One region of the Streptomyces sp. NPDC044921 genome, then DNA from elsewhere that is predicted to be linked to it. Evidence: riboswitches for the same ligand, from Rfam matches in the RefSeq annotation. Region 1 holds a riboswitch; the other holds the start of a gene.

Region 1 (3,747 bases):
CAGCGCCGCGTCCGAGGCCGTCCCGGCCCCCGCGTCCAGGATCACCGGGACCCGCGCCCGCTCGACGATCAGCTGGAAGTTGTGCGGGTTGCGGATGCCGAGCCCGGAGCCGATCGGCGAGCCGAGCGGCATGACCGCCGCGCAGCCCACGTCCTCCAGCTTCCGCGCCAGCACCGGGTCGTCGTTGGTGTACGGCAGCACCGTGAACCCGTCGTCGACCAGCGTCTCGGCCGCCTCCAGCAGCTCGATCGGGTCCGGCAGCAGCGTGCGCTCGTCGGCGATGACCTCCAGCTTGATCAGGTCGGTGCCGAGGGCCTCGCGCGCGAGACGGGCCGTGAGGACGGCCTCGCCGGCGGTGAAGCAGCCCGCGGTGTTGGGCAGCACCCGGATGCCGAGCCGGTCGAGGACGGACAGCACCGAGCCGTGCACCGAGGGGTTCACGCGGCGCATCGCGACCGTCGTCAGCTGCGTCCCGGACGCCACCAGCGACCGCTCCAGCACGTCGAGGCTGGGCGCCCCGCCCGTGCCCATGATCAGCCGGGAGGTGAAGGTCGTACCCCCGAGGACGAAGGGATCGTCGGCCATGGTCAGCCTCCTTGGACGGCGGTGAGGACCTCCACGCGGTCTCCCTCGGAGAGGGGCGTGGACGGCCACTGGGCGCGCGGGACGACGGTTTCGTTGAGGGCGGCGGCCACTCCCGAGGGCGACGCGGTGAGCGACCGCACGACGGCGTCGAGAGCCGTGCCGGGCCGGACGTCCCGGGGCTCCCCGTTGACGGAGATGTTCATGCGGGCTGCTCCGTGAGTGCGGTGACGGTACTGAAGCGCTTGGGGGTGAACGGGCGGGCCTCCTCGGGGAGTTCGCCCGTGGTCAGGGCGTGCGCCAGGGCGTCGCCGGTCACCGGCGTGAGCAGGACGCCGTTGCGGTGGTGCCCGGTGGCCAGCAGCAGGCCCTCCAGACCGGTCGGGCCGAGCAGGGGCGCGTTGTCGGGGGAGCCGGGACGCAGCCCGGCCCGGGTCTCGGTGAGCGGCAGCTCGGTGATGCCGGGGACCAGCTCGTGCGCGTCGCGCAGCAGCTCGTAGACCCCGCCCGCGGTCACGGTGGTGTCCCAGCCGAGCTCCTCGCTGGTCGCCCCGACGACCAGCTCCCCGCTCTCGCGCGGCACCAGGTAGACGTGGCTGCCGCGCACCACCGCGCGCACGGTCCGGCTCAGGAACGGCCCGTGCCGCCCCGGCATCGTCAGCCGCAGGACCTGCCCCTTCACGGGCCGTACGGGCGGCAGCACTTCCGGTGGGACGCCCGCCAGGCGTCCGCTCAGGCTGCCCCCGGCGAGTACCACCTGCCCGGCGCCCAGCCCGGTGCCGTCGGCCGTGACGGCACCGGCGGCCCGCTCCCCGGCGACGGTGAGCCGCTCGGCCCACACCCGGTGGAAGACCACACCGGCCCGCTCGCAGGCGGCGACCAGCGCCCCGGCCAGCCGCCGGGGGTCGACCTGGTGATCGCCGTCCACCCGCAGGCCCCCGCGCACGCCCGGCGCGAGCATCGGCTCCAGGCGCCGGCACTCGCGCCCGGACAGCCACTGGGAGTCCAGGCCCGACTGCCGCTGCAGGGCGTGCAGCTCGCGCAGGTGGGCCCGGTCGTCGGCGTCCAGGGCCACGGCGAGGGTGCCGCAGCGGCGGTAGCCGAGGTCGTGGCCGGTCAGCTCGGTGAGCTCGGCCGCGAAGTCCGGGTAGCGCCGGGCGGAGGCGAGGTTCAGGCCGAGCAGGGTCTGCTCGCCGTAGTGCAGCTCCGTGACGGCGGCCAGCATCCCGGCCGCCACCTGCGCGGCCCCGCCGCCCGGCTCGGGGTCCACCACCGCGGTGGCGAGCCCGCGCTGCGCGGCCCGCCAGGCCGTGACCAGTCCGATGATCCCGCCCCCGATGACGAGGACGTCTGAGGTTCGCGTACGCGACATGGGCGTCCAGCCCCTCCCTTCGCCGGCATGACCCGGATCAGGTTCGTACGGTCGGAGGCCGCCAGCCTCCCTCTCAGCCCGGTGCGTCCGGGCTCCCGCGAGTCTTTGCGTGAGCCACCCTAGCCGGACGCCGCGGGGGGCAGTAAGGGAGCCTCCCCCGCGGATCCGGCCGCGGCGGCGTCGTAGGCGGCCCGTTCCGGGGTATGCGCAAGGACGGACCCGGGCGGCGGGACGGGCGCTGTGGAGCAGGTCACGGCGCAGGAGCACTGACTGACGGAATGTCAGTTGACTATGGTGATTAGGTGAGCGAGCAGACGCAGGAACCAGGGTCGTCCGGGGCACGGCGCGTGGTCGTGGCGGGCGCGGGCATGGCCGGTGTGCAGACCGCGGTCGCGCTGCGGGAGCGGGGCTTTCCCGGCGCGGTGCTCCTGATCGGCGCCGAGCCCCACCAGCCCTACGACCGGCCGCCGTTGTCCAAGGCCGTCCTGCTCGGCAAGTCCGAGGGCTCCGCCTTCGACGTCGACTTCGAGGCCCTCGGCATCGAGCTGCGACTCGGCTGCGAGGTGCTGGGCGTGCGCCCCGCCGAGCACGAACTGGACACCGAGGACGGGCCCGTGCCCTACGACGTCCTGGTCGTCGCCACCGGTGCCGAACCGGTCCGGCTCCCGGGCGCGGAGGGCGTGCCCGGCGTGCACCTGCTGCGCACCCTGGACGACGCGGAGCGGCTGCGCCCGGTCCTCGCCCGCCAGCAGGCCATCGTGGTCGTCGGCGCGGGCTGGATCGGCGCGGAGTTCGCCACCGCCGCGCGGGAGGCGGGCTGCGCGGTGACCGTGGTGGAGGCCGCCGAACGGCCGCTCGCCGGGGCGCTGCCCGCCGAGGTCGCCGCACCGATGGCCGGCTGGTACGCCGACGCGGGAGCGGTGCTGCGCACGCACGCGCGCGTGGAGCGTGTCGAGCCCGGCGCGGTCCTCCTGGACGACGGTTCGCGGCTGCCCGCGGGCGCGGTCGTGGTCGGCATCGGCGCCCGCCCGGCCACCGCATGGCTCGCCGGCTCCGGGATCGAGCTGGGCGCGCACGGCGAGATCGTGGCCGACGAGCACCTGCGCGCGTCCGTGCCGGACGTGTACGCGGTCGGCGACTGCGCCTCCTTCCCCTCGGGGCGGTACGGCGAGCGCCTGCTGGTGCACCACTGGGACAACGCCCTCCAGGGGCCGCGCACGGTCGCGGCGAACATCGTCGGCCGGGCCACGGGCGAGACGCCGGCGGTCTACGACCCGGTCCCGTACTTCTGGTCCGAGCAGTTCGGCCGGTTCGTGCAGTACGCCGGGCACCACGCGGACGCCGACAGGACCCTGTGGCGCGGCGACCCGTCCGGTCCGGCCTGGACGGTGTGCTGGCTGCGCGGCGGGCGCCTGGTCGCGCTGCTGGCGGTGGGCCGTCCCCGGGACCTGGCGCAGGGGCGCCGTCTGATCGAGTCGGGCACGCCGATGAACCCGGTGTTGCTGGCGGACCCGGCGCGGCCGATGAAGGCGGCCGTGGCGTAGGGCCCGCGGCCGGTGCGGCCGTGGCGTGGGGCCCGCGGCCCGCTGTCCGGGCGGGTGCCGGGCCCGGCGCGTCCGCCCGGGTGGACCGGGCCGGCTTCCGACTGTCAGTGGCGGATGGCAGGCTGGTTCCCGTGACCGAGATTGACGCAAAGATCGATGCTCTCGTCCCTGCCTGGCTCACCCTCCCCGACATCGCCGAACAGTTCGGCGTCGAGGTGACGCGGGTGCGGCAGCTGGTCAAGGAGGGCC
Region 2 (3,747 bases), on a different contig from region 1:
GTACGACAGGGAGTTGCCGATCGCCTCGATCGGCGGGACCAGGAACACGCCCCCGTCCTCGCGGGTCAGCGCCCGGTAGTAGCCGAGGCCCGGCGCGTCCAGCGACCGCTGCACCAGCACGGCGAGCGGCAGCAGGAGCAGCAGGACGACGGTGGCGAGGACCCCGCCCAGCAGCGCCCACTGCGCGGCGCCGCGCGGCCGGCGCGCGGTCGCGGACGGGTCCACCAGGCGCAGCGCGCTCTCGCGCCGCCGTACGGTCCAGGCGTGCAGGACGAGGATGGCGCCCACCGCGGCGAACTGGATCAGCGTCAGCACGGCCGCCGTGGACAGGTCGAAGATCTCGGAGGTCTGCCGGTAGATCTCCACCTCCAGGGTGGCGAAGGTGGGCCCGCCGAGGATCTGGACGACACCGAAGGAGGTGAAGGTGAACAGGAAGACCATGAGCGCGGCGGCGGCCACGGCCGGGGCGAGGGCCGGCAGGGTGACCTGCCGCCAGGCCCGCGCGCGGGACGCGCCGAGCATCCGCGCGGCCTCCTCCTGCCGCGGATCGAGCTGCGCCCACAGCCCCCCGACCGTCCGTACGACGACCGCGTAGTTGAAGAACACGTGCGCCAGCAGGATCGCCCACACGGTGGTGTCCAGCCGTACGCCCCACAGCTCGTCGAGCAGTCCCCCGCGCCCGACCAGCGCCAGGAACGCCGTACCGACGACGACCGTGGGCAGCACGAACGGCACGGTCACGACCGCCCGCAGCACCTGCTTGCCCGGGAACGCCAGGCGCGCGAAGACGTACGCGCCGGGGAGCGCCAGCAGCAGCGTGAGGGCGGTGGAGACGATCGCCTGCCAGGTGGTGAACCACAGGACGTGCCGGACGTCGGACTGCGCCAGCACCTCCCCGATCCGCCCGGGGTGCCAGGCCCCGTCGGCCTTCAGACCGCGCGCGACGATCGCGGCGACGGGGTAGGCGAAGAAGACCGCGAAGAACGCGACGGGCACGGCCAGCAGCCCGAGCCGCGCCGCCGCGCCCCGCGTCCGGCCGGTCACTTCAGGACGAGCGAGGTCCACGACTTGACCCACTGGTCACGGTGGTCGGCGATCCGCGCCGGGTCCATGGTCTCCGGGGCCTTCGCCTGGGGACCGTACGTGACGAACTCGGGTGGCACCTGGGCGTCCTCGGTCACCGGGTAGACGAACATGTTGAGCGGCATGTCCTCCTGGAACCTCTTGCTGATGAGGAAGTCGAGGAGGGCCTTTCCGCCCTCGGCGTTCTTCGCGTTGCTCAGCAGTCCGGCGTACTCGACCTGCCGGAAGCAGGTGCCCTCGGCCACCCCGGTCGGGGCGGTGCCCGGCCTCGGGTCGGCGAAGACCACCTCGGCGGGCGGCGAGGAGGCGTACGACACGACGAGCGGCCGGTCGCCCTTGGCCTTCTTCCCGCCGGCCGAACCGGAGAACTCCTCGTTGTAGGCCTGCTCCCAGCCGTCGACGACCTTCACGCCGTTGGCCTTGAGCTTCAGCCAGTAGCCCTCCCACCCGTCCTCCCCGTAGCGCGCGGCGGTGCCGAGCAGGAAGCCGAGGCCGGGCGAGGACGAGGAGGCGTTCTCGGTGACCAGCAGGTTCTTGTACGCGGGCTTGACCAGGTCGTCGAAGCTCCGCGGCGGCCGCAGACCGCGGTCGGCGAAGTACTTCTTGTCGTAGTTGACGCAGATGTCGCCGGTGTCGACGGGTGTGACCCGGTGCTTGTCCCGGTCGACCCGGTACTCGGCCTTGATCCGCTCGGATCCCTTGGCCTGGTACGGCTGGAACAGACCGTTGTCGAGGGCGCGGGACAGCAGGGTGTTGTCGACGCCGAAGAAGACGTCGCCCTGCGGGTTGTCCTTGGTCAGGATGGCCTTGTTGACGGCCTGCCCGGCGTCGCCGTCCTCCAGGACGCGGACCTTGTAGCCGGACTGCTTCTCGAAGGCCGCGATGACGTCCTTGGACGCGGCCCACGAGTCGTGGCTGACGAGCGTCACGGTCTTGGAGCCGCCGGACTCCTCGTCGCCGCCGGACGAGCCGCACGCGACGAGCGTGCCGGCCATGCCGAGCGCGACGGCCACCGCCGTCAGCCGCTTTCGGTTGATGTCCACTGGATTCCTCCTGGGGTGACCAGGAGAAGACGCGGCCCCGCCCGGGACTTCCGAGGTCCCGGGCAGGGCGCAACAGCTCGAGTGATGACCGATCTCCCTACCCAGAATGACCTGGGCCAGGTTCGGAGGGTCTGCGGCCGGTGCCGCACTCTCAGCGCTGTGGCGCTCCCCTGTCGGAATATGCAGATGTTCTTACGACGGTCAGACTACCGTTCGGTGGCCGCGAGCTGACCACACGCCCCGTCGATCTCCTGACCACGGGTGTCCCGGATCGTCACCGGCACACCGTGCGCGGCGATGGCCTCGACGAACGCCTTCTCGTCCTCCGGCCGGGAGGCCGTCCACTTCGACCCGGGCGTCGGGTTCAGCGGGATGAGGTTGACGTGCACGGGCCTGCCCTTGAGCATCCGGCCGAGCCGGTCACCGCGCCAGGCCTGGTCGTTGATGTCCCGGATCAGCGCGTACTCGATGGACAGCCGGCGCCCGGACCTGGCGCTGTACTCGAAACCGGCGTCCAGCACCTCGCGCACCTTCCAGCGCGTGTTCACGGGCACGAGGGTGTCGCGCAGCTCGTCGTCCGGGGCGTGCAGCGAGATGGCGAGGCGGCACTTGAAGCCCTCGTCGGAGAACCGGTGGATGGCCGGGACGAGCCCGACCGTCGAGACGGTGATCCCGCGCTGGGAGAGCCCCAAACCGTCGGGCTCGGGGTCGGTGAGCCGCCGGATGGCGCCGACGACCCGGTTGTAGTTCGCGAGGGGCTCGCCCATGCCCATGAACACGATGTTGCTGAGCCGCGCCGGACCGCCGGGGACCTCGCCGTCCCGCAGGGCGCGCATCCCGTCCACGATCTGGTGCACGATCTCGGCGGTGGACAGGTTCCGGTCCAGACCCGCCTGCCCCGTCGCACAGAACGGGCAGTTCATCCCGCACCCGGCCTGCGAGCTGATGCACATGGTCACCCGGTCCGGGTAGCGCATCAGCACGGACTCGACGAGCGTCCCGTCGAACAGCCGCCACAGCGTCTTGCGCGTGGTGCCCTGGTCGGTCGACAGGTGCCGCACGACGGTCATCAGCTCGGGCAGCAGCGCCTCCCGCAACCGTCCGCGGGACCCGGCCGGGATGTCGGTCCACTGCTCCGGATCGTGCGCGTACCGCGCGAAGTAGTGCTGCGAGAGCTGCTTGGCGCGAAACGGCTTCTCCCCGACAGCGGCGACGGCCTCCCTGCGCTCGGCAGGAGTGAGGTCGGCGAGATGCCGCGGCGGCTTCTTGGCTCCGCGGGGGGCGACGAAAGTGAGTTCTCCGGGCTTAGGCATGGCTGTACCAGTGTCGCAGATCGAATCGGGTGACCCGCGGCACCGGGAGCGCCGGCCCTATCCGCCCGTGTGCTCCAGCCGGTCCTTCAGGAGCTGCTCGTTGCGCGGGAGCTCCTTGCGGACCTGGGGGCGGACGACGAGCGGGACCAGGACCTTGCCGACGCCGTGGCCCTCGAAGTCGACGGCGATCGTGACGTGGGAGGGGCGCCCCTCGTCGAACGGCTCGACCTCGCCGTGCACCCGGGCCCGGACCGGGCCGTCGACCCCGCGCATGCCCCAGCTGTGCGGCGGGTCGTACTCGGTGACCT

The links. A riboswitch is a leader RNA that binds a small molecule or an ion and turns the genes downstream of it on or off. The one in region 1 is predicted to bind thiamine pyrophosphate.
Region 2: linked by a shared signal. The riboswitch ahead of AC07DA_RS07010 (thiamine ABC transporter substrate-binding protein) and the one ahead of thiO (glycine oxidase ThiO) in region 1 are both predicted to bind thiamine pyrophosphate.

Annotation. Positions count from the first base shown of each region.
Region 1 is NZ_JBWKIF010000005.1:145,793-149,539, reverse strand. Features, by position in the region: gene AC07DA_RS10015 (thiazole synthase) at 1-585, opposite strand, end outside; gene thiS (sulfur carrier protein ThiS) at 588-788, opposite strand; gene thiO (glycine oxidase ThiO) at 785-1,954, opposite strand; TPP riboswitch at 1,952-2,063, opposite strand; gene AC07DA_RS10000 (NAD(P)/FAD-dependent oxidoreductase) at 2,257-3,498, shown strand; gene AC07DA_RS09995 (Rv2175c family DNA-binding protein) at 3,630-3,747, shown strand, end outside.
Region 2 is NZ_JBWKIF010000003.1:413,909-417,655, reverse strand. Features, by position in the region: gene AC07DA_RS07015 (ABC transporter permease) at 1-1,065, opposite strand, end outside; gene AC07DA_RS07010 (thiamine ABC transporter substrate-binding protein) at 1,041-2,078, opposite strand; TPP riboswitch at 2,203-2,308, opposite strand; gene rlmN (dual-specificity RNA methyltransferase RlmN) at 2,333-3,439, opposite strand; gene AC07DA_RS07000 (SRPBCC family protein) at 3,497-3,747, opposite strand, start outside.